3 regions of the Thermanaerovibrio acidaminovorans DSM 6589 genome follow, and region 1 is predicted to be linked to each of the others. Evidence: riboswitches for the same ligand, from Rfam matches in the RefSeq annotation. Region 1 holds a riboswitch; each other region holds the start of a gene.
The links. A riboswitch is a leader RNA that binds a small molecule or an ion and turns the genes downstream of it on or off. The one in region 1 is predicted to bind cobalamin.
Positions count from the first base shown of each region.

Region 2: linked by a shared signal. The riboswitch ahead of TACI_RS00275 (precorrin-8X methylmutase) and the one ahead of TACI_RS07865 (heme/hemin ABC transporter substrate-binding protein) in region 1 are both predicted to bind cobalamin.
Region 3: linked by a shared signal. The riboswitch ahead of TACI_RS00100 (aconitate hydratase) and the one ahead of TACI_RS07865 (heme/hemin ABC transporter substrate-binding protein) in region 1 are both predicted to bind cobalamin.

Region 1 is NC_013522.1:1,579,641-1,589,535, forward strand. Features, by position in the region: gene TACI_RS09490 (amidohydrolase family protein) at 1-269, opposite strand, end outside; gene TACI_RS09495 (amidohydrolase family protein) at 155-622, opposite strand; gene rplL (50S ribosomal protein L7/L12) at 734-1,117, opposite strand; gene rplJ (50S ribosomal protein L10) at 1,184-1,714, opposite strand; ribosomal protein L10 leader region at 1,747-1,897, opposite strand; gene rplA (50S ribosomal protein L1) at 1,947-2,654, opposite strand; gene rplK (50S ribosomal protein L11) at 2,713-3,138, opposite strand; gene nusG (transcription termination/antitermination protein NusG) at 3,222-3,767, opposite strand; gene secE (preprotein translocase subunit SecE) at 3,815-3,976, opposite strand; tRNA gene TACI_RS07825 (tRNA-Trp) at 4,027-4,104, opposite strand; gene rpmG (50S ribosomal protein L33) at 4,126-4,275, opposite strand; gene tuf (elongation factor Tu) at 4,382-5,575, opposite strand; tRNA gene TACI_RS07840 (tRNA-Thr) at 5,718-5,793, opposite strand; tRNA gene TACI_RS07845 (tRNA-Tyr) at 5,805-5,890, opposite strand; tRNA gene TACI_RS07850 (tRNA-Thr) at 5,911-5,986, opposite strand; gene TACI_RS07855 (ArsR/SmtB family transcription factor) at 6,110-6,445, shown strand; gene TACI_RS07860 (heavy metal translocating P-type ATPase) at 6,429-8,303, shown strand; cobalamin riboswitch at 8,317-8,446, shown strand; gene TACI_RS07865 (heme/hemin ABC transporter substrate-binding protein) at 8,458-9,405, shown strand; gene TACI_RS07870 (ABC transporter ATP-binding protein) at 9,402-9,895, shown strand, end outside.
Region 2 is NC_013522.1:63,928-73,822, reverse strand. Features, by position in the region: gene TACI_RS00305 (cobyric acid synthase) at 1-2,068, opposite strand, end outside; gene speE (polyamine aminopropyltransferase) at 2,073-2,918, opposite strand; gene TACI_RS00295 (HD domain-containing phosphohydrolase) at 2,986-5,139, opposite strand; gene TACI_RS00290 (ABC transporter substrate-binding protein) at 5,136-6,263, opposite strand; gene TACI_RS00285 (metal ABC transporter substrate-binding protein) at 6,455-7,294, shown strand; gene TACI_RS00280 (ZIP family metal transporter) at 7,299-8,114, shown strand; cobalamin riboswitch at 8,122-8,281, shown strand; gene TACI_RS00275 (precorrin-8X methylmutase) at 8,353-9,003, shown strand; gene TACI_RS00270 (sirohydrochlorin cobaltochelatase) at 9,051-9,895, shown strand, end outside.
Region 3 is NC_013522.1:17,364-27,258, forward strand. Features, by position in the region: gene TACI_RS00075 (hypothetical protein) at 1-544, shown strand, start outside; gene TACI_RS00080 (sugar phosphate nucleotidyltransferase) at 590-1,933, shown strand; gene gmd (GDP-mannose 4,6-dehydratase) at 1,998-3,092, shown strand; gene TACI_RS00090 (GDP-L-fucose synthase family protein) at 3,092-4,048, shown strand; gene TACI_RS09360 (hypothetical protein) at 4,045-4,170, shown strand; gene TACI_RS00095 (glycosyltransferase family 10 domain-containing protein) at 4,227-5,039, shown strand; cobalamin riboswitch at 5,155-5,356, shown strand; gene TACI_RS00100 (aconitate hydratase) at 5,527-7,461, shown strand; gene icd (isocitrate dehydrogenase (NADP(+))) at 7,763-9,016, shown strand; gene TACI_RS00110 (citrate lyase ACP) at 9,087-9,347, shown strand; gene TACI_RS00115 (HpcH/HpaI aldolase/citrate lyase family protein) at 9,344-9,895, shown strand, end outside.

The sequences.
Region 1 (9,895 bases):
GCGTTAGAAAGGTTGAGCCTCATCTCCTCCATGGCCTCGTAGAGCCAGAGCCCCCCTCCGAAGTGGGCAAACACCACCTTCACCTCCGGGTGGTTCTCGCAGAAGGCGGCGGCCTCCTTGGGTCCCACGGTCCCCTTTCCCGCGTAAAGGTGACCTACAGGCTCCGCGCAGTGCAGCATGAGCAGGATCCCCAGCTCGTGGCAGAGCCCCGCGATCCGGAAGGTCTGGCGCGGGTCGTCCACCTGGAACCCCTGGCCGTCGGGGAACAGCTCCCCCACCCCCAGGGCCCCCAGGGATGCGGCGCGCTCCACCTCGGCGCCCATCCCACGACACAGGGGGGGACCACCGCGAAGGGGATCAGCCGGTCCGGATGGGCCCTGGCGGCCTCCAGCACGTAGTCGTTGCAGAGCCTGCAGAGCCCCAGGTCGTTGAAGGCGAAGCCGAAGACCACCGCCCGGTCCACCCCGTCCCGGTCCATGGCGGATATCAGGTCCTCCACCTGGGCCCAGCGGTGCACCGGGGATGAGGAGAGCAGGGCGAAGTAGTCCTCCCGCTGGGCTATCCGCTCCGAGTCCCGCACCACCTCCGGCGGGTAAAGGTGAACGTGAAAGTCAAGGACCATGCCCCACCCCCAGGAATTAAAGGAATCTTGTGGCCAAAACAACGTTATGGTATCACAAAGGGGGCGGGACCGATAGGTCCCGCCCCCTGAAAGGGCCGAAGGTTAAGAGCCTTACTTCAGCTCCACCTTGGCGCCCGCCTCCTCGAGCTTCTTCTTCAGCTCCTCCGCCTCCTCCTTGCTGGCCTGCTCCTTCACCGGCTTGGGGGGGTTGTCCACCAGGTCCTTGGCCTCCTTCAGGCCCAGGCCGGTGATCTCCCGGACCACCTTGATGACGTTGATCTTGTTGGCGCCGGCGTCCACCAGCACCACATCGAACTCGGTCTTCTCCTCCTCAGCGGGGGCAGCGGCAGCGGCGCCGGGCATGGCCATCATGGGCATGGCCATGGCAGGGGCTGCGGCGGAAACGCCGAACTTCTCCTCCAGGTCCTTCACGAGCTGGGACAGCTCAAGGACGGACATCTCCTCAATAGCCTTGATTATATCCTCGCGGGTCATCTTTCTACTCCTCCTCAAATTGTTGTCTTGGAAACTAAGCGGCCCGTTCCTCGCGGGGCCAACGCGCTACGCGGCGTTCTCCTTCTTGTCCTTGATCTGGGACAGGCAGGTGACAAGCCCCCTGGCGGGACCGGAAAGCACCGTGACGAGTCCCCGGAGGGGAGCCGCGATGGTGCCCACCACCTGGGCGATGAGGACCTCCTTGGAGGGCAGGTCCGCAATGGCCATGACCTGGTCCTTGTTGAGCAGGTCCTTGCCCATCACGCCCCCCTTGATGATCAGGGCCTCGTTGCCCTTCTCCTTGGAGTAGTCCCTCAGGGCCTTGGCCACCGCCGCCACGTCCCCGTAGGCGAAGACGTAGACGTTGGGGCCCTGCTCGTAGGGATCAACCGTGGGCATCCCAACCCTCTGGAGGGCCAGCCTCATTAGGGTGTTCTTGGCCACCTTCATCTCGCCGCCGGCCTTGCGCACCCTGGAGCGGATGTCGGTCATCTTCTTGACCGTGAGACCCCGGTACTCGCAGATGAAGACCCCATCGCTCCTGCCCAGCATCTCCACCAGCTGCTCAACGCTCTGCTCCTTAGCCTTCGTCGGCATCAGTTCACCTCCTCCCGGGTTCGCATGCGGGCCCGGGAACTGCGAAAGCCCCCGGCCTCAAGGCCGGGGGCTTAAAGTGCACACCTAAGGACGCCCAACGGGCGACCATCCCGGACCTCGGCGGGGTTTCCTCTATTAAGCGCCAAGCGCCCCCGCTGTCTTAAGCCCAAAGGGCATTCTAGCACAAAAAGGCGGGGGCCACAAGCCCCCGCCGGAAGGTCGGTCCCTGAAGCTAGTCCGCCAGATCCTTCATGACCTCCACCGGATCCATCGGGATGCCGACCCCCATGGTGGTGGTCATGGTGATGCTCTTCACGTACTGCCCCTTCACCGCCGCCGGCCGGGCCTTCTGGATGGCCTTGAGCAGGGTGGCGGCGTTCTCCTTCAGCTTGGACTCGTCGAAGGAGGCCTTGCCTATGGCGTTGTGGGTGATCCCCGTCTTGTCCACCCGGAACTCCACCCGGCCCGCCTTGATCTCCCTCACCGCGTCCGCCACGTCGAAGGTGACCGTGTTGGTCTTGGCGCTGGGCATGAGCCCCCGGGGGCCGAGGACCTTACCCAGGCGCCCCACCGCCCTCATCATGTCCGGGGTGGCTATGACCGCATCGAAGTCGAGCCAGCCGCCCTCTATCCTCTGCACCATGTCCTCGCCGCCGACGAAGTCCGCGCCGGCCTCCTCGGCCTCCTTCACCTTCTCGCCACCGGCGATCACCAGGACCCTCTTGGTCTTGCCGGTGCCGTGGGGAAGCACCACGGTGCTGCGCACCTGCTGGTCCGCATGGCGGGGATCTACGCCCAGCCGGACATGGAGCTCCACGCTCTCGTCAAACTTCGCGGTGGCCACTTCCTTCACCAGCTTCACCGCCTCATCCAGGCTGTAAAGCCGATCCGCAACCACCTTCTCCGCTATCGCCCTGTAACGCTTGCTCTTCTTGGCCATATCTAAATACCTCCCGTGGTCATAGCGGGCCCAAGGCCCTGCCACAAAGTCTTATGGACTAGTTCACTACCTCCACGCCCATGGACCTGGCGGTCCCCTCAATCATCCGCATGGCGGCCTCCACGTCGTTGGCGTTCAGGTCCACCATCTTCATCTGGGCGATCTCCCGCACCTGGCTCTTGGTGATCTTGGCCACCTTGGTCTTGTTGGGCGCCGCGGAGCCCTTCTCAAGGTTGGCCGCCTTCTTGATGAGCACGCTGGCCGGGGGGGTCTTCAGGATGAAGCTGAAGCTGCGGTCCGCATAGACGGTGATCACCACGGGGATTATGAGCCCCGCCTGATCAGCGGTCTTGGCGTTGAACTGCTTCACGAACTCCATTATGTTGACACCCCTCTGCCCCAGGGCGGGTCCCACCGGGGGCGCCGGCGTGGCCTTGCCAGCCGGCAACTGCAGCTTGATCTCTCCCACAACTTTCTTCGCCATCTACCTCGCTACCTCCTTAAAAACAGGCGCACAATGCGCCCTTAAGGGCGGGCAGAGGCCCGCCCGTATATTCGATCTATGGGTTAGAGGACCTTCTCCAGGTCCTCGTGGCCCGCCTCCGCCACGGTCTCCCGGCCGAAGACCGTGACCGAGAACCGGACCCGGCCCTTGTCCGGATCCACCTCCACCACGGGGCCTACGCAACCCTCAAAGGGACCGGACTTGACCCGCACGGTGTCCCCCACCTCTATGTCCAGCTCCACCTTGGGCTTCCGGTCCGCCGGAAGCCCTATCTTCCCCATAACCTCCGCCACCTCCCGGTCGGTCAGAGGTATGGGGTGGTTGCCGGAACCCACGAAACCGGTCACTCCCGGGGTGTGGCGGACCACGTACCAGGACTGGTCGTCCATTATCATCTCAACCAACACGTAGCTGGGGAAGACCTTGCGCCTCACGCGCTTGGCCCGCCCCTCCTTCACGAAGACCTTCTCCTCCACCGGGACGAGGACGTTGAATATCCGGTCCTCCATCCCCATGGTGGCGATCCTCTGCTCCAGGTTGGCCTTGACCTTGTTCTCGTACCCCGAGTAGGTCTGAACTATGTACCAGCGTCTCTTATCGTCTTTCATCAGCTAAAAGGGGGCCCACGCCCCCTCCTCCCGTGGTTTTATGAAGCCTAACGGACTACTCCGCGAAGGAGACCGGTGAGAACCGCATCCACCAGCCCCAGGTAGGCCGAAACAGCGAAGGTAACGAAAAGCACGACCAAGGTGGAGTACCATACCTGCTGCCTGGTGGGCCATGCGACCTTCTTAAGCTCGCCCCTGGCCTCCCTCAAGAAATCTATTACCCGCCCCACACCTTCGCCCCCTCGATCAAACAAAAAAGTGGCAGGCCCGGAAGGATTCGAACCTTCAACCCCCGCATTTGGAGTGCGGTGCTCTAACCAGTTCGAGCTACGGACCTGCGCGCACCGTCTATTTTACCCTACTTCGTCTCCTTGTGCAAGGTGTGCTTGTCGCACCACTTGCAGTACTTCTTCTTCTCAAGCTTCTTCTGCATCTTACGCTTGTTGACGGTGGTGACGTAGTTGCGACGCTTGCACTCGGTGCACTGAAGCCCAATGATGTCCGCCATTTACCTCACTCCAAAATACAGATTTTAATAGCCCCAGGGGCATTCAAGGAAAAGCCGCGGCCCAAGGCTCTCCTCAGGCCGCGACGATGAACCAAAAGGGTGCCTACTACTTGTCCAGTATCTCGGTGACCACCCCGGCGCCCACGGTGCGGCCGCCCTCACGGACCGCAAACCGAAGACCCGGCTCCAGAGCCACCGGCACTATCAGCTTCACCTCAAACTGGCTGTTGTCCCCAGGCATGACCATCTCCACGCCCTCCGGAAGCTTGATCTCCCCAGTAACGTCCGTGGTCCGGAAGTAGAACTGAGGCTTGTAACCGGAGAAGAACGGCGTGTGACGACCACCCTCCTCCTTCTTCAAAACGTAAACCTCCGCCTTGAAGTGCTTGTGCGGCTTGATGCTGCCAGGCTTCGCCAAAACCTGGCCCCGCTCAACCTCGTCCTTGCCTACACCCCGCAGAAGGACCCCCACGTTGTCTCCCGCCACCGCGTCGTCCAATATCTTACGGAACATCTCAAGGCTGGTGGCCACCGTCTTCTGGGTGTCCCTCATCCCCACTATCTCAACCTCGTCTCCCGCCTTGATGACACCGCGCTCCACACGACCGGTCACAACCGTGCCACGACCGGTTATGGTAAACACGTCCTCGATGGGCATCAAGAACGGCTTGTCGGTCTCCCGAACAGGGGTGGGAATGTACTCGTCACAGGCCTTCATGAGCTCCCAGATCTTGTCGGTCCACTCGTCCTCGCCATCCGCCTCAAGAGCCTTCAGCGCGGAACCGCGAATGATGGGAACCTCGTCGCCAGGGAAGCTGTACTTGCTCAGCAGGTCCCGGATCTCCATCTCCACCAGATCCAGAAGCTCCGGATCGTCCACCATGTCGCACTTGTTCATGAACACCACCAGCGCGGGCACGTTCACCTGACGGGCCAAAAGCACGTGCTCACGGGTCTGGGGCATGGGACCGTCCGCAGCGGACACCACCAGGATCGCACCGTCCATCTGAGCCGCACCGGTGATCATGTTCTTGATGTAGTCCGCGTGCCCCGGGCAGTCAATGTGCGCGTAGTGACGGTTGTCCGTCTGGTACTCCACGTGGGCTATGTTGATGGTTATCCCACGCTCACGCTCCTCCGGCGCCTTGTCTATCTGATCAAAGGGCGTGAAGTCCGCGTATCCCTTCTTCGACAGCGTCTTGGTGATCGCCGCCGTCAACGTGGTCTTGCCGTGGTCTATGTGACCTATGGTACCTATGTTCAGGTGCGGCTTAGACCTGGTAAACTTCTCCTTCGCCATCTTACCCATACCTCCCTGGTATGCTTTTGTTTTCCCCCGAAGAGGACAGCCCGACGGCAGACTCCGTCCGCGGCGATTCTACCATAAGCTCAACCATACCAAAAGAGACCCGGGACTTCAAGCCCGGATCTCTTCAAAAGCCTGGAGCCGACTTCCGGACTCGAACCGGAGACCCCATCCTTACCATGGATGTGCTCTACCTGCTGAGCTAAGTCGGCACCGAAGGAAATGGTGGTGGGAGTAGGATTTGAACCTACGTAGGCGCTAGCCGGCAGATTTACAGTCTGCTGCCTTTGACCACTCGGCCATCCCACCACGTGGTAGCTTGGTTGCTCTGGAGCCGGTGAGAGGGATCGAACCCCCGACCTGCTGATTACAAGTCAGCCGCTCTGCCAACTGAGCTACACCGGCGTTACGAACTGGAATTATACCAGCCTCCGCCCGCCTGTCAACCACCCCCGCCCCCTTGCCAGGACCAAAAAATTGTGATATATGCTCACTTGAACAATCATTCATGCTTAAGGGGGCGAGAAAGTGGCAGACCTAGACGGGGACAATCAGCTCCTGTACGACCTGGCGGAACTATTCAGGGTCTTCGGAGATACAACCCGGGTCAGGATCCTCTGGTGCCTGGCCCAGTCGGACATGTGCGTCTCCCACCTGGCGGAGCGGCTTCGCATGAGCCAGTCGGCGGTGTCCCACCAACTGAGGATCCTCAAGTCCGCCCGGCTGGTCCGGGTCACACGACAGGGACGGAACGCCATCTACGGCCTGGACGACCAACACGTTAAGGCCATCTTCGACCAGGCCCTCCAACACGTGAGCCACACATCCATGGGAAGGGAGAACAAAAATGAGCCAGACCGCTGAATGCCGGTCCTGCCGGTGCTGCGCCGACGAACACCACCACGACCACCACGGAACCACCCGAATCCCAAGGGGACTGCGACTCGTCCTGGGGGCCGCCGCCCTGGCGGGGTCCCTGCTCCTTCCCAACCACATAAGACCCCTGGGCCTCATCGCCGCCTACCTCATCCTGGGGACCAACGTGATGGCCTCCGCCCTGAGGAACGCCCTCAAGGGGGACCTGTTCAACGAGTTCTCCCTCATGTCCATCGCCACCCTGGGGGCCATCGCCATAGGGGAACTGGCCGAAGGGGCGGCGGTGATGCTCTTCTACGAGGCGGGGGAACTGCTCCAGGACATGACCGCCGAGAGGTCCCGGCGAGCCATAGAGGCCGCCATGGACCTGAGGCCCAAGATGGCTCACCTCATGACCCCCCAGGGGGAGGCGGACATCCCCCCCGACCAGGTGGAGACCGGATCCACGATCATCGTGAGGCCCGGGGAGATGATCCCCCTGGACGGACAGGTCACCCAGGGCAGGGCATCGGTGGACACCTCATCCCTCACCGGCGAGGGGCTACCGGTGGACGTGGCGGAGGGGGACCCGGTCCAGGCGGGGACCATGAACCTGGACGGGCACCTGAAGATCCGGGTGACCCGCCCCTTCGACCAGTCCGCCATGGCCCGGGGACTCCAGCTGCTGGCCCAACAGGAGGGGAGCCGCACCAGGACCGAGCGGTTCATATCCGCCTTCGCCCGCCGCTACACCCCGGCGGTCATGATCCTGGCGGCCCTCATTTCCACCGTCCCACCCGCCCTCGGTATGGGCAGCTTCAGGCAGTGGGCCTACCGGGGGCTGGTCTTCCTGGTGGTCTCCTGCCCCTGCGCCCTCATGATCTCCGTCCCCCTGGCGGTCCTGGCGGGGCTAGGCGCCTCCGCCCGCCGGGGGCTCCTCCTCAAGGGAGGGGACGCGCTGGAAAGGCTATGGCAGGTCCGAAGCGCCTTCCTGGACAAGACCGGGACCCTCACCAAGGGGACCCTGCGGGTGCTGAAAGTGACCCCCGCCCCGGGGGTGGACCCCGCCCGGCTGATGAACCTCGCCGCCGCGGCGGAGATGGGATCCAACCACCCGGCCGCCCGGGCCATCGCCGCCCAGGGGTCCCACCTCTCCCCGGAGGACACCAAGGAGCTGCCAGGCATGGGGGTGGAGGCCACCGTGGATGGCTCCTCCATCCTGGTGGGCAACCGGCGCCTCATGGAGTCCAGGGGGGTTGAAGCCCCGGAGGAGGCTCTGGAGTCCGGCGCGGTCCACGTGGCGGAGAACCTGAGGTACCTGGGTTCCATCCAGCTGGGGGATCAGCTGAGGGAGGACGCCCAAACCGCCCTGGACTCCCTCCGCCGGCTGGGGCTCAACCCCCTGGGGGTCATCTCCGGGGACAGGCCCCACCGGGTGGAGGAGCTCACCGGCCAGCTCCCCCTGGACATCCGCCTGGGGGACCTGCTCCCCGCCGACAAGGTGGAGGTGCTCAAGGCCCGCCCCTTCAGCCTCTTCGTGGGGGACGGGATCAACGACGCGGCGGTTATGGCCGCCTCCCACGTGGGGATCGCCGTGGGGGGCCTGGGAGCGGACGTGACCGTGGAGGCCTCCGACGGGGTCCTCCTGTCGGACCGGCTCTCCCCGGTGGCGGAAGCGGTGACCGTAGCCAGGATGAGCCGCCGGGTGGTGGGACAGAACATCGCCATGGCCCTCTCGGTAAAGGCGGCGGTGCTGATCCTGGGCACCCTGGGGGCGGCCAACATGTGGGAGGCGGTCTTCGCCGACGTGGGGGTGGCCCTGCTGGCCACGCTGAACTCCTGCCGGGTCCTCCGGTCGGTCCGTTGACCCCCCCATACAAAGAACCTATAATCCACCCGGTAAACAAACTGGGCCCCCTCGGGGCAACTCCGGTGAAAGTCCGGGGCAGCCCCGCTACTGTGAGGACCTTACGTCCAAGCCAGAAAACCCGACGGGGCCGGGAAGGATGTTGTGCGAGGGCATGTATCATCCGGATAGCTTTTCACGTTCGTCTTCCAAGGGGACCGGCGGTCCCCTTTATTCCTTCGCTGGCTGGCCCATCCTCCTGCTGGCGGCGCTCCTCCTGATCTCCCCGTCTACTTCCGACGCCCTCCCATCCCCCAAACGGATCGTGTCCCTCTCCCCGGCGGGGACCGAGATGCTCTTCGCCATGGGACTCGGGGACCGGGTCGCGGCGGTCACCACCTTCTGCGACCACCCCCGGGAGGCCCTATCGAAGCCCAAGGTGGGGGGCTTCGCGGACGTGAGCATCGAGGCCCTGATATCCATGGGGGCGGACCTGGTGGTGCTCCAGGACATCCACTCCCCAATGACCCAGCAGCTCACCCGGGCAGGGATCCGGTGGATCATGCTGCGCCAGGACAGCGTTGCCCAGGTGCTGGACTCCATGCGGGCCCTGGGGAGGGCCTGCGGCGTGCCGGACCGGGGGCAGGCCCTAGCCAGGCGAACCGAGTCCCAGATAAGGGCCATATCCTCCAGAACCAAGGGGAAGCGCCCCCGGGTGCTGGTCTGCGTCTCCCGGGAGATGGAGGCGGGGCGCATAACCTCCTTCTACGCCGCTGGGCCCAGGAGCTTCTACGGGGAGCTGGTGAGGCTGGCGGGGGGAGAGAACTGCCTTCCCCCCTCATCACCCCCCTACCCCATGGTCTTCGCCGAGGGGCTCCTAGCCATGAGACCCCAGGTGGTGATAGACCTGGTGGGGGACAGGAACTTCTACCACTCCTCCTCAAGGCTCAACCGGGACGAGCTGTTCGACCTGAACGAGATCCGCCGCAAGTGGCGCCGGTCGTTCCCCAACTCCACTTTCAAGCTCCAGGTACTGGAGGGCACCGTTTACCTCCGGCCCGGGCCCAGGGTACCCGTGGTGATCGACGCCTTCCAGCGGGCCACCCGGGAGGCGTCCCGATGAGCATCGTCTCCGTGAGGGACCTGACGGTCCAGATGGGGGGAAGGACCATCCTCCGGGACGTGAACCTGGACCTTAGGCCCCGGGAGGCCCTGGCGGTGATAGGCCCCAACGGGGCGGGAAAGAGCACCCTCCTCAAGGCCATCATGGGGATGGTACCCCACCGGGGGCGGGTGGCCCTGGACCGGAGGCCCCTGTCGGAACTGTCGCCCCGGCAGGTGGGCCGGATCATCGCCCTGGTGCCCCAGCCATCAGAGGGGCGCCCCCCGGTCACCCCCCTCGAGCTGGCCATCCTCTCCCGCTACCCCTGGCAGGGCTCCTTCGACGGGGTGGGCTGCCAGGAGATGGCCCTCATAAGGTCCGCCCTGGAGGCGGTGGACCTCTGGGAGCTCCGGGACGTGCCCATGGGGAGCCTGAGCGGCGGGGAGGCCCAGCGGGCCCTCATAGCCGCCGCGCTGGCCCAGGATACCCGGTGCCTCGTGCTGGACGAGCC
Region 2 (9,895 bases), 330 kb from region 1:
ACAGGTCCTCCCTGAGGGGCAGCACCCCCAGGACCGGCAGGCGGCTCATCTCCTTAAGGAAGATCACCCCCTGGTCGAAGAGGGAGGGATCTCCCCGGAAGCGGTTTACCACCAGCGCCCTAATCACAGATCGATCACACCGGGGGATCAGCTGCAGGGTGCCCAGCAGGGAGGCGAAGACCCCGCCCCGCTCTATGTCCGCCACAAGTATCCCAGGGGCCTGGGCAAACTTAGCCATCCTTACGTTCACCAGGTCCTGGGCGTAGAGGTTCATCTCCGCCGGGCTCCCGGCCCCCTCCATTATCACCAGATCCGACGAGGCCTTGAGCTCCCGGAGGGCCGAGGCGGCCTCAAAGAAGAGGTCCTTGGCCATGTGCCGGTGGTAGTCCCTGGCGGAGGCCTCCGCGTACACCCGGCCCCTGAGAATAACCTGGCTCACCGAGTCCCCCAGGGGCTTCAGCAGGATGGGGTTATGGATCGGGTCCGGCTCCACCATGGCGGCCTCCGCCTGGACCGCCTGGGCGGTGCCCAGCTCCCCCCGGGGGGTGGAGTAGGCGTTGAGGGCCATGTTCTGGGCCTTGAAGGGGTTCACCCTGAGGCCCCGCCGGGCGAACAGCCGGCACAGGCCGGTCACCAGGAAGCTCTTCCCCGCGTCGCTGGTGGCCCCCATCACCATCAGGGCCCTACCCTCCCGGCGGGCAGAGGCCCCCGGGATGGCCCTTGGCCCCCCCTCAAGGGGCCTCGAGGCCAGGCAACGGTCCAGGAAGCGCCGGAACGGCATGGGGCAACCCAGGGGATCCAGGTGGACGTAGGAGCCGAAGAGGTCACGCCCCCCGTAGCCGCACCTCCACCCCCTCCCGGAGGAGGCCTTGGAGACCTCCATCAGGGGCTCCTCCTCCCCGTAGGGCTCCGAGTAGTGGAACTCGTGTCCGAAGATCCGCTCCCCCCGGCGGCCAACCAGGCAGTCTGCGTCAAACCGGGCGGTCACGTACCCGAACCGGGATAGCCGGTTCCCCATGGCGAAGTCCAACTTCAGCAACCCCGCCATTGGGGCGGACCGGCCCAGGTGGTCCCGGATGGACCGTCCCAGGACCATGAGGCCCCCGCACTCGGCGTATATGGGTATCCCCCGACGATGGGCCTCCCGGAGGGACTCCATGAAGGGGGAGAGGGCCAGCCGGTCCATGTGCTCCTCCGGGTAGCCCCCAGGGAGGATCACCCCCCTCACCCCCTCCGGTATGGACTCCCTAAGGGGGCTGAACTCCACCAGATGGGCCCCCATCTCCTCCAGGGCCCACCGGCCGCTCCTGTAGGTGAAGGAAAAGGCCTCGTCCCGGGCCAGCGCCACCGGCACCTCCTCCCCCACGGGCAGGTCCGGAAGCCGCTGGGGGGGCAACGCCTCCCGGGCTATGCGGATCAGCCCATCCAGCAGTTCCCCAGGCACCGCGGAGGCCAGCCGGTCTATGGAGCCGGTCAGGTTGGGATCCTCGAAGGCCTGGACCAGCCCCAGGTGTCTGGAGGGTATGCCCCCCTCCACCCGGGGGATGCACCCCAGGACCGGTGGCAGGTGGAGGGACTCCATGGAGGCGGCGAGCAGCTCCCCCATGGGGCCCGAGACCCCGTTCAGGACGATGCCCGCCACCTCCGGGGCCCCTGGCAGGTTCACCAGCCCCCAGGCCTGGGCCGCCAGCGTGGGGGAGGCGGACCGGCAGTCCAGCAGGAGCACCACCGGCAGCCCCAGCTCCCCGGCGGTCCGGGCGGTGGAATGGAACCCCTGGGGGCCTAACCCGTCGTAGAGCCCCATGACCCCCTCCACCAGGCACAGGTCCGCCCCCTCCGAGGCGGTACGGTAGCTCCAGCGGACGAGGCCAGGGGTGAGGAACCCGTCCAGGTTCCAGCACTCCAGGCCCGATGCGGCGGAAAGGTACGAGGGATCGATGTAGTCGGGCCCCACCTTGAAGGTCTGCACCCGGAGCCCCCGGGCGGAGAGGGCCCTCGCCAGGGCGGCGCAGGCGGTGGTCTTCCCCGACGAGCTGCCGGGGGCGGCGATGATTAGCCCCCTGGCCATGGTGCTAGCCTATCATGGACTTGAGGAACGGGGGCAGCACGAAGGCGGCCCGGTGGATCTCGTGGGAGTAATACCGGGTCCCCTCCGGGGCGGGTCGGCGGACCTCCGCGGGGTCCAGCCCCTTGGTGCCTATGCCGTAGGTCCAGAAGCCGGTAGGGTAGGTGGGCATGAAGCCCACCGCCAGCTTCACCACCGGGAAGACCTTCCTGAGGTCCTGGATGGCGCCAGCAACCACGTGGGGGTCCGAGAAGGGGGACTCGGTCTGGCAGACGATGAACCCGTCCTCCTTGAGGGACCGGTGGACGTTGGCGTAGAAGGGGGCCTCGAAGAGCCCGGCGGCGAACTCCACCGGGTCGGTGCTGTCAACGATCACCACGTCGAAGGACTCCCGGTTGTCCTCGATGAACTTGAGGGCGTCCATGGGGAGCACCCGGGCCCTGGGATCGTCCATGGCGCAGCTCAGGGTGGGGAAGAAGTCCCGGGCGGCCCGGATAACCTCCTGGTCTATGTCCACCAGGAAGGCCTCCTTCACCGAGTCGTGGCGCAGCACCTCCCGGAGGGTGCCCCCGTCACCCCCCCCCACGATGAGCACCCGCTCCGGGTTAGGGTGGGAGCACAGCGCCAGGTGGGCCATCATCTCGTGATAGCAGAACTCGTCCCTCTCGGTAACCTGGATGGCCCCGTCCAGGACCATCACCTTGCCGTACTCGGGGGTGTCCACCACCAGCAGGTCCTGGTACTGGGTCTTGATGTTCCTGAGCACCTGGGTGATCCTGAGCCCCAGCTTCATGTTGTGGGTCTGCTCCTCGAAAAGCCACATCTCGTTAAGCCTCTTGGGCCTCACTTCCATAGATCATCCCTCCCGGGCAGAGTAGAAGCCCCCGGGGATCCCCCGGGTGGCTACCAATTTTAACCCATCAATCCCTGTCCTTGAAGCGCTGAAATATGGCATCCATGACCAGGTGGTTCTGCCGGAACCACTCCAGCACCTCCGGGGCGAAGTGCTCCGGCATGGTGCGTCCATCCCCCTGGAGGATCACCCGGACCGCCTCCTCGTGGGACATGCCTTCCTTGTAGGCCCGCCGGGACCTCAAGGCGTCATATATGTCCGCCAGGGCCATGACCCTGCCCTCCCAGGGGATCTGGACCCCCGCAAGGCCAAAGGGGTATCCGCTCCCATCCCACTTCTCATGGTGGGTAAGGCATATGCGCCGGGCCATGGCGAGCCACTCCGCCTCCCCCAGGATCTCCGCCCCCCATACGGTGTGCCGCTTCACCAGTTCGAACTCGTCCCGGGTGAGGCCAGAGGGCTTGGAGAGCACCTCGTGGGGCACCTTGAGCTTGCCTATGTCGTGCAATCGGGCGAAGATGCCTATCTCCTCCGCCTCCGTCTCGGTGCGCCCCAGGTCCATGGCGATGCGGGAGGCATAGGTGCCTATGCGGCTTAAGTGCTCCTCCGTCTCGTTGTGGTATATGCCGGTTATCTCCTGGAGCTTCTGGGCTAGGTAGTAGTAGGACTCCCTTATCTCCTGCCGGGACTTGCTGGCGTCCAGGAAGCCCGCCAGCACCGAAGCCACGGGCACCAGGGTCTCCAACAGGGTCTCGTCCCTTCTCCGCCGCTCGGTGAAGCTCACCGTGAGGCCCCCCACCGGCCGCCCCATGTGGGAGAGCCCCATGACCACCTCGGTAACCACCGCCTCGTGCAGGGGCAGGTACCCCTCCGCCTTGGAGACGTCCTCCGCCCAGATGAGCCCCTCCCGGACCGCCCGGCCGATGAGGGAGGAATCCAGCTTCACCGGCTCCGGGGGAAGCCCCTGGTCGTAGCCCGAGTAGGCCACCGGGATAAGGGTGTCCCCCTCCAGCCGGTCCACCACCACCCCAAAGGCGGAGAGCATCTCCCTTATGGTCTCCGCAATGCGGGCCACCTCGTCGGGGGCCTGGTAGCCGGACCGGACCAGGTTGGCCACCTGAATGGTCTGGCCCCAGATCTGCTCCCGCTTCCGCAGGATCTCGTTTGACTCCGTGAGGGAGGCGTTCATGGCCGCCACCTCCTCCCCGTAGGCGTTTATCTCCTCCTGCTGGGTCCAGAGGACCCGCATGGCGGCGGCAACTCCGGATAACATGGCATGAAACTCCTCCAGCCTGCAACGCTCCATCTTCCTCCCCATCTCCTCCGACAGGGAATCTATCACGTTGGATAACTCCTCCGGGCACCTTGTACCCGCTAGGGCCTTCTCCATCCGGCGGAAGAAGTCCGATATCTCACCCATGTCCGGCATGACCTGGTCACGCCAGAGGCGGTAGAAGGCGAAGAGCAATAAGAACATGGCCAGGGACATGAGAATGGGGATCAAGGAACCTCGAATGGCGTTCAACAGCACTTGCCGCTCCGGAACCGTGACCAGGAGCCTCATGTTCTGCACCTCGAAGCACCGGGCCCAGAAGGGGAGCCCCTGGGCGGTGCGCCCCCGGCCCCAGGTGGAGCCGTTAAGGAAACCCGCATCCACCCAACCCCGGGCGGCGAAGTGCCGCCCCACCGGGCCATAGTCCGCCCATATGACCCGCCCGTCCCGGCCAGCCAGCACCGGGGAGGCCCCCATCTCTCCGGTAACCAAGAGGGGGGATGGGTCCATCCTGACGCCGATAAGGTACCGGGAGCCCTCCATCTCCCGTACGGTTACGAACTGGGGGTGCCCATCGGGGTTGAAGACGCTGGACACCTGCCACAGCCCCTCCAGCTGGTCCATCCCGGAAAGGGCTATGCCGGTCGGGATGTAGCCCCGGAAGGTCTGGTCCACCTGGTCCCCCAGGAGCCGTGCCAGGAGCTCCACATCGGGGAAGTAGGTCTCCGCCTTGTATGGTACGGAGGCGATGTAGGAGGCCTTCACCAGCTCCGAGTCCAGGTGACGAACCAAGTTGGAGCTCAGGTTCTCGGTGAAAATCCAGGACCGCCTCTGCCACTCGGACAGCTGGGACTGGAACATGTAGACCCCCTGCAGGGCCACGAGTAGGAACCCCGCGGTGACCACCAGTCCGAACCAGCGGACGAAAAGCCGCTTGAAGGACGTCACCGGCCCGCCCCCCCCCTATCCCGCCAGACCCCATCCTCCAGGATCACCCTATGAAGGGGCAGCATGGCGTCCCCCGCGGCGTCCAGCGGGTAGTCCCCCCTCAGGGCCCTGACGGTCCTGAGACCCTGGAGCCCCCGGAGGACCCCCTGGGGACCCGGGCCTCCCGAAGAGAGGGCGTCGGCCAGCATGCTCACCGCCCCGTAGGCGGAGTCCAACGCGGGCAGCACCGGAAGTCCCGCGATGCGGCCCTTGAGGAACCGGAGGAAAGGATGCCCCATGTCCAGCTCCACCGGGGAAAAGACCACCGACCAGGCGGTCCCGTTAGGCCCCGCAAGGGCGGCGCTGACCGACGACACCCCCCAGCCGGAGGTCACCGCCCCCATGTCCCTGAGGGACCAGGCCATGTTGAGGTATATGCCCGTGTAGTAGGCGGGGAGGGCCAGGTAGAGCCCGTCGTAGTCCCCCACCATCAGCTCCTTCCTGAACCGCTCGAACATGACCCCCGGATCCCCCTCCATCACCCGGACGGGATCCCGCCCCAGCCCCTTGGCGAACCCCTCCAGCTGTCCCCGGGAGTAGACCGAGTTGCTCCCGTCGATCACCGCCAGGTACCGCTGAAAGCCCCCCAGATCCCGAGCCAGTTCCCCCGCCTCCAGGGCCCCGGAGGGGCCCGAGTACCGGTAGAGCACGTCCCCCTCCACCGCCAGCGAGGGGGCGTTGGCGTTGGTGGCTATGGCGGGCACCTTGGCCTGGTTCAGGAGCGGGAGGATCCGGGCCACGAACCCGGACGTGGCGCCGCAAATCACCGCCGACGCGTTGGCGCCCCTTATGGCCTCCAACGCCTCTCGGTCATCCTTTCCGGTGACCACCAGGGGCCTCAGCCGGTAGCCCCAGCCCCGCCGGGCCAGGTTGAAGTACTCCAGGGCGAACAGGGTGGACTGCTGCACCTCCCTGGAAAGGGCGGCCCCTCCCCCCTTGTCCTCGAACCAAAGGGCCACCACCACGTCCTTTGGGCCCATTAGGCGCCAGGCCATGAAGACGAGCGACAGAACCAGTAGCCCCCCCAGGACGTGGCGGAGCAACCGGGGGTTCATTCCAAGCTTTGGAAGCCTGAGCTTGGGCACCAACTGTCACCTCCAGAGGACCGGCGGGGACCGCCGGCCATGCGGTTAAATTCTACCAGTTTTCTGGCGCATTTTGGCCCTCTCCATAACAACAATTTTATGGAGCCGTCACACTCATGGAGCCATCACAATCCGTCTGGGTTCGGCCCTGATGGGATATAATCCGGATCAAAATCCTTCAGATTCCGGAGGTGACGTCCGTGAGGCGAGCGTTGACCCTGATGGCTGCCCTTTTTTGGCTTGTGGTCCTAGCGTCGCCGGGGCTATCCGCTCCGGTGACGGTTATCTGTCCGGTGGAACCCCTGTCGCACCTGGCCAGGCTCATCGGAGGTGATCGGATCCGGGTGGTTACCTTGATCCCCCGGGGGGCGGATCCTCACTCGTTCGAGATGCGTCCCAGCCACGCCAAGGCGGTGTCGGAGGCCCGGGGGGCCCTGAGGCTCGGTCTTCCCCTGGAGGACCGGCTGCTTCCCAAGATGAGGCAGCGGGGGGTGAGGATATTCCAGCTCAAGTTCGACCCCCTGTACGACGGGCATCGGCACCTGGACCCCCACGCCTGGACGTCGGTAAGGAACGGCATGTCCATGGCCCGGTCCATGGCGGAGGCCTTCGCCGAGTTGGACCCGGCGGGGGCCAAGGCCTACCGGGCTAGCCTCTCCAACGTGCTTTCCCGGATGAGGGACCTGGATCGGCGGATGGGGGATGACCTCTCCCCCTTCAAGGGGAGGGGTATCCTCTCGTACCACCCCTCGTGGAACTACCTCTGCCAGGAGAGGGGGCTGGTGCCCCTCTCGGTGGAGGTCCACGGCTCCGAGGCAGGGCCCAGGCACATTAGCCGTCTCAAGGACCGGATCTCCCGGGAGGACATAAAGGTCATGTTCGTGGAGCCCTCCAAGGCGGGCAAGTCCGCCGCCTCCGCCGCCAGGGCCCTGGGGGTGTCCCTGGTGGAACTGGACCCCATGGGGGACGACTGGTTCGCCATGATGGAGGGCGCATTGGCGGCGTTCCGCTCCGCCCTGTCGGGGAGGTGACGGGATGGAGCTCCACCTCTGGTTCCAATACCTGGGGCCGGTAACCCAGGCCCTGCTGGGGGGGGTGCTCACCTGGGGGCTCACCGCCCTGGGGGCCGCCATGGCGTTCCTGGGGGCTAACCCCTCCAGGAAGCTGATGGATCTGATGCTTGGCTTCGCCGGGGGAGTGATGATCGCCGCCAGCTTCTGGTCGTTGTTGGCCCCTGCCATAGAGATATCCGGGGAGCTTGGGATGGTGGAATGGCTGCCGCCGGCGGTGGGGTTCATCCTTGGGGCGGTGTTCCTTCGGCTCCTGGACCTGGTGCTCCCCCACCTTCACCCGGCCCTCAAGGGGGCCAAGCCGGAGGGGATAAGGGCCCACCTGATGAAGACCACCCTGTTGGTGCTGGCCATAACGCTTCACAACATACCCGAGGGTCTGGCCTTCGGGGTGGCCTTCGGCGCCGCGGGGCTCTCCCCCTCCGCCACCCTCTCCGGCGCAGTGGCCCTCACGCTGGGGATAGGGCTTCAGAACCTGCCCGAGGGGCTTGCGGTGGCGTTCCCGCTACGGAAGGCGGGGTTCTCCCGGGGGAAGGCGTTCTTCTTCGGCCAGCTTTCCGCGGTGGTGGAGCCCCTGTTCGCCATGCTGGGGGCCGCGGCGGTGGAATTCGTGCGGGTGGGGCTCCCCTACGCCCTGTCGTTCGCCGCCGGGGCCATGATCTACGTGGTGGTGGAGGAGGTGATCCCCGAGTCCCAGTCGGAGGACAACGGGGACCTGGCCACCATGGGGCTCATCCTTGGGTTCACCTGCATGATGATCCTTGACGTGGCGCTGGGTTAGCGGTTATACATCTTTGTTAGCCTCCGGTGAACGGGAAGTCCGGTGCGAATCCGGCGCGGCCCCGCCACTGTGAGCCCGACGAGTCCGCCGATGCCACTGGGTATGCCTGGGAAGGGGCGGATAGGATGAAGGCCAGCCAGGAGACCGGCCGGGGGCTGAAGGGAAGGTTGCCTGCGCGGGCGGGCGCCTCCGGTGGGAAACGCCTTCCCTTGCCCTTGGGCCCCGGGCCCGGCACAACATCGAAAGGAAGGGGGGAGGTGCGCTGTCTCTCTCGTACGACCGGGATCCCATATCCATCGAGAGGCAAAGTCTTAGCCTAATCCGTCAGGTCCTCCAATCATACTCCATATCCCCGGATCTCATGCCCGTGGCAGAGCGGGTGGTCCATGCGGGGGCGGACTTTTCACTGGCCAACCTGGTGTGCGCCACCCCGGGGTGGCTCTCCGCCGCCCGGGAGCGTCTCACCCGCCAGCGGATCCTCTGCGACGTGGACATGGTGCGCTCCGGCCTGTCCAGGAACCTGCTACGCCAGCTGGGTCTGGAGCCCGTGTGCCTGATACACCAGGAATGCACCGCCGACGCCAGCCGCCGGATGGGTATCACCCGGGCCATGGCCTCGGTGGACGCCGCTCTGGAGATGGGTATCCGCCTCTTCGCCTTCGGCAACGCCCCAACGGGGCTGTTTCGTCTCATGGAGAGGGGGGATCCCGGCGGGGTGGACCTGATCTTCGCCTTCCCGGTGGGTTTCGTGGGGGCGGCGGAGAGCAAGGAGCTGGCCCTAGGCTGGGGGGCCCCCTGCGTGGCCCTCAGGGGCCCCAGGGGGGGATCCAACCTCTGCGCCGCGGCGGTCAACGCGGTGATGAGGCTCTGCGGGGGGACCAAGGGTTAGCGTGGTCATGTCATGGCGCCCGAATAACGTCTCGGGAGGTATGAAAAGTGAGGAGTTTATTGAGGTTCGCGGCGTTGGGGCTGACGTTGGCGTTGAGCCTTCTCTCGCCCTTGGTGGGGGGTATCGCCCTGGCTTCGGAGGCTAAGACCCAGCGGAACGCCATCCTGGTGGTTGCCTTCGGCAGCTCCATGCGGGAGGGCCAGCGGGCCATAAACGCGGTGGTGAGCTCCGTGAAGGGTGCCTTCCCAGGGACGGAGGTCCGGCTGGCGTACACCAGCCGCATAATAATGCGGAAGCTTGCCAAGGAGGGTCAGCACTTCGACGATCCCCTGGTGGCCCTATCCAAGCTCCACGCGGAGGGCTTCACCCACGTGGCGGTGCTCTCCACCCACGTGATCCCCGGGGAGGAGTATGAGGACCTGTCCGCCATCGTGGGGGCCTTCAACTACATGAGGGACCACGGGTCCAAGAGCGGCTTCGAGGCCATAGCCCTGAGCCGGCCGCTCCTCTGGTCCCCGGAGGATTTCGATAAGATGGCGGCTATCCTCAACCGGGCATACGGTAAGGACAGGACCCGGGCGGTGGTGTTCATGGGGCACGGGTCCCCCCACCCGGCGGAGGGGGCCTACGCCCGGCTCCAGACCGTGAGCCTGAGGACCAACCCCAACTTCGTCTTCGGCACCGTGGAGGGGACCCCGTCGCTGGACGACGTGGTGTCCACCCTCAAGCACGGGAAGTTCAAGCGGGCGCTGCTGGTGCCCTTCATGCTGGTGGCGGGGGACCACGCCCACAACGACATGGCGGGCCCGGAGGATGAGTCCTGGAAGAGCGTGCTCTCCAAGGAGGGCATAAGGGTGGACGTCCACCTGGCGGGGCTCGGGGAGAACCCGGA
Region 3 (9,895 bases), 290 kb from region 1:
CCTATGGCGTCAGCTGGTCCATGGTCAGGGTATATCCCCGGTTGAGAGGATAGGGGCTGGGCTTGCCTTGGTGGATCGGTTGTTTCCTGGTGGAGATCCCTCCATGTGGTCCAGCGTCTCTGGTCTGATGGAGGAGGAGGTCCCTAGGTCCCTTGTGGCGGCGGACGCGGTACTTTACACCGCCTACCTGGCATACGAGGCCCTGCCGGAACCGGAGGGTGCGTGGCTGGCTTACATCCTGATGAAGCCCTTCTTCAGCTCCTCCGGGGCTCGCCTGACATTCGGAAGGATCTGTCCTGAGCCACTGGCGGAGCTGATGGACAGGATGAGCCGGGACGGTGTGGAGCCTCCGGAGGGTTGGCCCGAGCCTTTCAGGGTGGTGGGCTACTTCCCGATGGCCCACCCGGTCTCCGGGTCGGTTGCCATGGACCAGGTGCTTCTGTATGGCATGGAGAGGCTGGATAATCAGGGAAGACCCTCCGAACAGGGTAACGCTTACGCCTGGGACCGGGAGGCGGGGGTCCTCTACCGGATATCTCGGTAGAACGCCGGTTTCAATGGATCTCGTTACCTGGAGTTCGATCTGCCCATGAAGGTTGTCATACTTGCCGGTGGAGGTGGCACCAGGCTTTTCCCCCTTTCACGGTCCTGGCTGCCCAAACAGTTTCTTGAGTTCGATGGGAAGCGTTCCCTCTTGGGCTTGACCTTGGAGAGGGCCATGGGGATAGTCAGACCTTCTGATCTCGTGGTGGTGACAAACCCTAAGCACCGGGATCGGGTCATGTTGGAGCTGGAATCGGTGGGAGCATTGGGGGCTCACCTGGTGTTGGAACCCGTGGGCCGCAACACCGCATCCGCGGTGGCCCTCGGGGCGTCATATCTGCTGAACCTTGGTGTCCCGCGGGGGGAGGTTATTTTGGTGGCCCCGTCGGACCACATCATGGGTCCAGCTGGGGAATTCGTTGGGGCGGTGGATAAGGCCTGTGAGCTGGCCTTGAGGGGCCGTTGGGTGGTTTTTGGGGTTAGACCCGCAGGTCCCGAGACCGGTTACGGCTATATAGAGGTTGGAGGTCCCGTTGGTCCCGGGTTCTTGGTTAGGTCCTTTCGAGAGAAGCCGGACGTTGAGTCCGCCAGGGCCTATGCGGAGGACCCGCGATACTACTGGAACTCCGGCATGTACTGTCTCACCCTAGGGTGTCTCATGGATCAATTGGAGCGGCATATGGAGGATCTGTACCGATTGGTATCCCGTGGCTACGATGAATTTATCTCCGCCTTTGCCGACTCCCCGAGCGTGTCCATAGACCGGGGCCTGGCTGAGAAGTCCAGCGATGGGGCAATGGTGCCATTTAATGGAGATTGGAGCGACATAGGTTCCTGGGACGCCATATACAAATGGCTTCAGAAGGACGGAGATGGCAACGTGATATCCGGCGACTGCGTTGCCTTGAACTGTGAGGGGTCTCTCATAATGGGCCAGGGGCGGCTCATCGCTGCTCTGGGTCTGCGGGACATGCTGGTGGTGGACGGTGGAGACGCCATTTTAGTGGCTCCCAGGAATGAGTCCCAGCGGGTTGGTCTGTTGGCGGAGAAGCTTGCGAGTTTAGGGGGCCGAGAGTTGCCCGAACTCCTGGCCGGATGCGTTAATGGGGTATCCTGCAGGTCCCTGATCCGAGGGGTGGGTTACGATGTGACGGAGGTCCAGGTGAAACCTGGCGGCGCCATCGATCCACATCATCACGCTAAGTCCAGCGAAAGTTGGGGGGTCATCGAGGGCAAAGCCCGGGTCACTATTGGTAACCGGGAGATGACGGTTTTGGCTGGAGATGGGGTGTGGGTACCCGTTGGAGAAAGTTGCCGGATCGAAAACGTTGGCGATGGACCCCTTCGGTTGGTGGTGGTTCGGATCGGACATAAGGTCTTTGGTGGGTAAGAATAAATCCGGTGCGGATTTCGCGATGGGAGAGGATAGTGGCAATGTGGGGAGTGCGGATAAATTGAAAAGGGCCCTCATAACAGGGATAACGGGACAGGATGGGGCGTACCTGGCGGAGTTTCTTCTGTCCAAGGGATACGAGGTCCATGGTCTCAAGAGGAGGTCGTCCCTCTTTAACACCGGCCGGATAGACCACCTATACCAGGACCCTCACGTGGAGGGCCGAAGGTTGTTTCTTCACTATGGAGATCTGACCGACTCATCAAGCGTGATCCGGATCCTCCAGGAGGTTAGGCCCCACGAGATATACAACCTGGGGGCCCAGAGTCATGTCAAGGTGTCCTTTGAGACTCCGGAGTACACCGCAAACGGAGATGGTCTGGGGGTTTTGAGGGTACTGGAGGCCATAAGGATCCTAAAGATGGAGGACAGTTGCAGGTTCTATCAGGCCTCCACCAGCGAGCTGTACGGAAGGGCCTCTGAGGTGCCCCAGCGAGAGACCACCCCTTTCTACCCCCGTAGCCCCTACGGAGCGGCAAAGTTGTACGGTTACTGGATCACGGTAAACTATCGGGAGGCCTACGGGATCTTCGGTTGCAACGGTATCCTGTTCAACCACGAGTCGCCCCTTAGGGGAGAGACCTTTGTGACCAGGAAGATAACCCGCGGGGCCGCTAGGATATCCCTTGGACTTGATGATAGGCTATACCTGGGAAACCTGGACGCCCGGAGGGACTGGGGACATGCCAGGGACTATGTTAGGGCCATGTGGATGATGCTTCAACACCACGAGCCGGGGGACTACGTGATAGCCACCGGACGCTGTCACACCGTGAGGGAGTTTGCCGAGTTGGCGTTCTCTAAGGTTGGCATATCGTTAAAGTGGATTGGCAGCGGGGTGGAGGAGAAGGGGATCGACGCCGATACCGGCCGGGTGTTGGTGGAAGTGGATCCAAGATACTTCCGCCCCACCGAGGTGGACGTGCTCCTGGGTGATTACACCAAGGCCCGTGAGACGCTGGGCTGGGAACCCACCGTGACCCCGGAGGAGCTGGTGGATGAGATGGTGTCTTACGATCTAATGTTAGCCGAGCGGGAGAGGCTTTGCTCCAGGTCCGGTTATCCCGTGCATCCCCCCATGGAGGGGGCGTTGTGATGGCCTTCGACGTTCCGGGCCCAATTTTCGTTGCGGGGCATAGGGGTCTTGTGGGATCTGCGGTTATTAGGCGCCTATCGTCTCTGGGCAGAGAGGATGTTATAACCGCTGATAGGTCTGAGCTGGATCTTACGGATCAGGCGGCGGTAAGATCCTTCATGCGGCGAGTTCGTCCCGGTTGCGTGTTCCTATGTGCAGCCAAGGTGGGTGGGATAATGGCCAACGCCAAATATCCCGCGGATTTCATAGGTGAGAATCTGGCCATAGAGGTGAACGTTATCCGGGAGGCCTTTGGAGCTGGGGTTGGGTTGCTTCTGTTCCTCGGGAGTTCCTGCATATACCCCAAGCTATGTCCGCAGCCGATCCGGGAGGATTACCTTCTGAGCGGGCCACTGGAAGCCACGAACGAGGCCTATGCGGTGGCCAAGATAGCGGGGCTTAAGATGTGCGAGGCCTACAGCCGCCAGTATGGCGTGTCCTATATATCCGTCATGCCGTCAAACCTGTATGGTCCTGGTGATAACTTCCATCTGGAGACGTCCCACGTTTTGCCCGCCATGATCCGCAAGTTTCACGAGGCCAAGGCAAGGGGAGCGGAACAGGTGGTCCTCTGGGGAACCGGGAGCCCCCGCAGGGAGTTCCTACATGTGGATGACCTTGCATGTGCGAGCGTGTTCCTTCTGGAGAACTATCGAGGCTATGAGCCGATCAACGTTGGGACCGGTACCGATGTTACCATAGCGGAGTTGGCCGATATGGTAAGGAACGTGGTGGGTTTTCGAGGGCGGGTTGTCTGGGATTCCAGCAAGCCGGACGGAACACCGAGGAAGCTTCTGGACGTTTCCAAGATAAGATCCATGGGTTGGAGCCCCTCAATAGGGCTTGAGGAGGGAATTCGCTCCACCTATAGGTGGTTCCTGGATAACTGGCGGGATGCCAGGGGGTATGCCGGATGAGGATAAGGGTAAGCACCGCCTTTCCCCATTGGCCTCTGAAGTTGCAGAGCCCATCCGGTAGCGGAGTCTGGGATGGGGTCGAGTTCCTGGTGGACCAGGAGGTGGATCGGGCGGATGGATAGTCTTCGAGGGCGTTAGAGAGGTCCAGAGTACCGTCTGTCCCGGCGAGAGGGTGGTTTTGGTAACCTTTGAGCCTCCGGCTATAAAGTCCTACGACCCAAGGTACACCAGACAGTTTGCCCGAGTTCTCACGTGTCATGCCATGGACCATGGAGGGTTGATCCTGGGGCAACAGTGTCTTCCGTGGCACTACGGAAGGAACGTGTCCGGAGAGGGAGACGACAGGTTCCTGGAGAGCTACGACTCCCTTGTTGCGGACGATCCATTTTCGTGTAAGGAACGTTTGGCCTCCGTTATATGCTCCGCCAAGCGGAGCCGGGATTGTCACCGCCGTAGGAACCGGTTCGTGGAGCTCCTTGGGGGGGCTGGAATCGATGGGCTCGATCTCTTCGGCCGGGGCCGGGCCCGGGAGGTTTCCTGCAAAAGGGATGCCATTAGGCCCTACAGGTACCACGTGGTGCTGGAAAACTCGTCATGCCCGCACTATTGGTCCGAGAAGCTGGCGGATGCATACCTGGGGGGGGCTTTCCCAATCTACTGGGGCTGTCCCAACCTGGAGGAGTACTTCCCTGAGGGTTCCTTCGCCCGGATAGACATAGATGATCCGGAGGGGGCCGTGAATGCCATTCGGGAGATCATTCAAAGCGATGCCTACTCCAAGGCTGTTCCGTTGCTTCGGCTGTGCAGGGAGCTGATTCTCGAGAGGTACAACTTCTTCCCTACAATGGCTAAGCTGATTAGATCCCTTGATGCGGGGGAGACCAGGCGAGTGACGCTGAGGCCCGAGGAACTCTTCTCCATCAGGGGGCGTATACGGCGGATCAGGTTAGGGATAAAGCGAATGATGGGCGCCGAGTGCGATATGAGATGAAGGGTCTGGAATCCCGCAACCCTTTCATCGACAGCGCCGAAGAGGGATGCTAATTTACTGAAAAATATGTATTTTACAGTCTCCGCTTGACAAATTGTCGTTGAGCATGGAGAATTCCCCCCAAGGGATCTAGGGTCCCGGTATTTAAAAAACTTGAACTGCTTCGGGTGAACGGGAAGCCGGTGAAAGTCCGGCGCGGACCCGCCACTGTAAGCCTGACTCTGCGAGCGTTATCCACTGGGGATTTGGATCCCTGGGAAGGGGCCCGTTAGGGGATGAGGGTGAGCCAGGAGACCGGCCCGGGGCAGCGGCGGGAGAAGTCCGCGGAGATCGGACGTTCTACCGGGGTGACGCCATCAGGGTGGGCTGGGTCCTTCGTACCCTCCTTGTGGCATTGCACGGATAGTTGGATCTTCGCGGAAGCGGAGGTCCATTTTTTTTGATGCGGTAGCTTTGCTTATCTATCTAAAGAAAGGAGCTGTTGACCGTGGGACTCACGCTAACCGAGAAGATCTTGAACCCTCACGTGGTTGAGGGAAGGCCTGAGAGGGGGGAGAGGGTAGGTATCAGGATTGACCAGACCCTCACCCAGGATGCCACCGGTACCATGACGTATCTCCAATTCGAGGCCATAGGAGTGGAGCGGGTGAGGACGGAGCTCTCGGTTAGCTACGTGGATCACAACATGATCCAGGAGGATTTCAAGAACCCGGATGACCATCGGTACCTGATGGACGTGGCCAAGAAATACGGGATAGTCTTCTCCCCCCCGGGCAACGGCATCTGTCACCAGCTTCACGTGGAGCGCTTCGCGGTTCCGGGCAGGACTCTCCTGGGCAGCGACTCTCACACCCCCACCTCCGGCGGGGTGGGGATGCTGGCCATCGGAGCGGGGGGCATGGACGTGGCCTTGGCAATGGCGGGGGAGCCCTTCTACGTCAACTACCCTAGGATAGTAAAGGTGCACCTGACCGGCCGTCTTGGCCCCTTCGTCTCCGCCAAGGACGTGATCCTGGAGGTGCTGCGCCGCATAGGGGTCAAGGGCGGGGTTGGCAAGGTGCTGGAGTACTGCGGTCCCGGTGTTGAGACCCTGTCGGTGCCAGAGCGGGCCACCATGGCCAACATGGGGGCCGAGACGGGGGCCACCTCCTCCATCTTCCCCAGTGACCAGGTTACCCGCCGTTGGCTGGCCGCTCAGGGCAGGGAGGAGGCCTTCGTGCCCTTGGAGGCGGACCCGGACGGGGTCTACGACCAGGAGATAGAGATAGACCTGTCCCGAGTGGAGCCCCTGGTGGCGCTGCCCCACCAGCCGGACAACGTGGTCCCCGTGAGGGAGGTGGCGGGGATGGAGATCCAGCAGGTCATGTTCGGCTCCTGCACCAACTCCTCCCTCCGGGACCTGGAGTCGGTGGCCCACATCCTGGGGGACGGGCCGGCGCACCCGGAGGTGGACGCGGGCGTATCCCCCGGGAGCCGCCAGGTGCTGCACCACATAGCCGCCTCCGGCGCCCTGGAGAGGATCCTCTCCGCCGGGGTCAGGATCCTGGAGGTGAGCTGTGGGGCCTGCATAGGCATGGGCTTCGCTCCCCCCACCGAGGGGGTCTCCCTGAGGACCATAAACCGCAACTTCCTGGGCCGCTGCGGCCATAAGACGGGTAAGGTTTGTCTGGTTAGTCCCGAAACTGCCGCCGCCTCCGCTGTGGAGGGGAGACTGACGGATCCAAGGGACTTCGCCCAGCGCCGGGGTCTTAAGCCCTTCGTCTTCGTCCAGCCCGAGAGGTTCCACGTGGACGACCGGCGGTTCGTGTTCCCCCCCGAGGACGGATCTTCGATCCAGATCCGCCGGGGGCCAAACATAGCGCCCTTGCCCGCCATGGAGCCCCTGGGGGAAATGGTCTGCGGCCTGGTGCTTCTGAAGGTTGGGGACGATATAACCACCGATCACATAATGCCCGCGGGGGCCAAGGTCCTGCCCCTGAGGAGCAACGTCCCGGCCATATCAAAACACGTTTTCCAGGTGGTGGACGGCACCTTCCCCGAGAGGGCCCTGGCCTCCGGCGGTGGCTTCGTTGTGGGGGGCGCCAACTACGGACAGGGTTCCAGCCGGGAGCACGCTGCCCTGGCCCCCCGCTACCTGGGGGTGAAGGCGGTGCTGGTGAAGAGCTTCGCCCGGATCCACCTGGCCAACCTGGTGAACTTCGGTATCCTGCCCCTGGTCTTCCAGGATCCGGCGGACTACGACCGGATAGACCAGGGGGACCGGTTGGAGCTGGCCACCGATGAGGTGCGGGCCGGATCGGTCTTCCGGGTTACCGACGTCACCAAGGGCATCCAGGTGCCCTGCACCACCCCGGTGGGGGAGGAGGACCTCAATGTGATAATGGCCGGCGGCAGGCTCAACTACGTTAAGGCCCGACGATAGGGCAATTATGATAATTCGGTAAAGCGAAGCAAAGAAAAAGGTTCCCCGGGGGCGGCCCTCTCGGAAGACGTAAACCCTTGCCCAGTTTGCTCCCCTTCCGGAGACGGCCAAAAGGTACCGAACGGCAGTAGCGCCTCCGCTTCCGCACCCCGGGGCTTTTTTTTAACTACCGCCACGTTTTGCCTCTTGATGAGGGCTACGCGGGCTACATGGGTTGCCCGGATCCGTTGGCCGCGGACGGGGTGACTTCGGATCCCATAGCGGGGCCTTGGCCCCGAAGGAAAGGGAGGGAGCAGGTGTGATGAGGTTTGAGGGACTGGAGCTCAAGATCTACAAGGCCCCCGAGAGCGGGGAGAGGATCCTCTTCGATGGTGGCCGCCTTCAGGTGCCGGACGAGCCGGTGATCCCCTACGTGGAGGGGGACGGCATCGGGGTGGACATAACCCCCGCCATGAGGATGGTGCTGGACCAGGCGGTGAGGAAGGCCTACGGGGGCAGGAGGAGGCTCCACTGGTGGGAGATCTACGCGGGTCAGAAGGCCATGGACATGTTCGGCACCGCGATCCCCGAGGACTCCTTCAACGCGGTGCGCTACTTCCGGGTGGCCATAAAGGGTCCCCTCACCACCCCGGTTGGAGGCGGCTTCAGGAGCCTGAACGTGGCGTTCAGGCAGGAGCTGGATCTCTTCGCCTGCGTGAGGCCCGTTAGGTGGTTCGAGGGGGTCCCCGCCCCTCTGAAGCGTCCCCAGGACGTGGACATGGTGATCTTCCGGGAGAACACCGAGGACCTGTACGCGGGGATAGAGTGGGAGGAGGGTACCGATGAGTGCCGCCGGGTGATAGAGTTCCTCAAGGGTATGGGGAAGGAGATCCGGGTGGACTCAGGCATAGGCATAAAGCCCATCTCCAGGACGGGGACCGAGCGGCTGGTCCGGATGGCTATCCAGTACGCCATCGCCAACCGCCGCAAGTCCGTAACCCTGGTCCACAAGGGGAACATAATGAAGTTCACCGAGGGGGCCTTCATGAAGTGGGGCTACGAGCTGGCCAAGCGGGAGTTCGGGCACGTGTGCATCACCGAGCAGGAGGTGTCGGAGCTCCACGGGGGCGTGGTGCCGGAGGGTAAGATAGTGATAAAGGACCGGATCGCAGACGCCATGTTCCAGCAGATCCTCCTGCGTCCTTCGGAGTACGACGTTTTGGCCATGCCCAACCTGAACGGGGACTACATGTCCGACGCCCTGGCGGCGGCGGTGGGGGGCCTTGGTCTGGCCCCGGGGGCCAACATGAACGACCAGGTGGCCTTCTTCGAGGCCACCCACGGCACCGCCCCCAAGTACGCCGGTCAGGACAAGGTTAACCCCGGCTCCCTGATCCTCTCCGGGGTGCTCATGTTGGAGCACCTGGGCTGGAGGGAGGCGGCGGAGCTGGTGATAAGGGGCATGGAGAGGGCCATAAGCGAAGGGGTGGTAACCTACGACCTGGCCCGCCAGCGGGAGGGGGCCCGGGAGGTCTCCTGCTCCGCCTTCGCCAGGGCCATATGCGAGAGGATGTAGGTTAGCGGGGCGGATGATGGCGGGGGATGGATCCCCCGCCGTTTGTTTGGGGGGGGTGTTAGAGTTGATTGTGGAGTCTCGAGCGGGCACGCTGGAGTCCTCGGACTGTCTGGTGTGCGTGTACCCGTCGGACCGAGTGGAGGTTCGCCTCAAGGGGGTCTGCGCCAGGATGTACCCGGAGCGGACCCGGGCGCTGGTGGAGGAGGGGCTATGCCGGATGGGCATAACCGGTGCGCTGGTGGAGATCCAGGACCAGGGGGCCATCCTTCCCACCCTCAGGGCCCGGCTTAAGACCGCCCTGAGCAGGGCCGTTGGGGGTGTAGAGGGATGAGGCCCGTGAGGTCCATGCTTTACGTGCCGGGTAACAGCCCGGGGATGCTGCAGCACTGCGCCACCTTCGGGGCGGACAGCGTGCTTCTGGACCTGGAGGACGCGGTGGCCCTGTCGGAGAAGGACGCGGCCCGGGACCTGGTGTGCGAGATGCTCAAGGTGCTGGACTTCGGGTCCGTGGTGGTCACCGTTCGGGTGAACGGGGCGGACACGGAGTTCTTCCAGGAGGACCTTAGGGCGGTGGTTCCCTTGAGGCCCCACGCGGTGAGGATCCCCAAGTGCTCCTCCCCGGAGGACGTGATCCTGGCGGACCGCCTCATGGGCCGGATAGAGGAGGAGCATGGGTTGCCGGTGGGCAGCGTGAGGATCCACGCCATGCTGGAGACCGCCCGCGGGGTGGTGAACGCCCTTGAGATAGGTCGCAGTAGCCCCCGGGTGGAGGCGCTGACTCTGGGAGGTCAGGACCTGACGGCGGACATGGGGGTGAGCAAGACCCGGGAGGGCTGGGAGCTCTTCGTGGCCCGTAGCCAGGTGGCGCTGGCGGCCCGG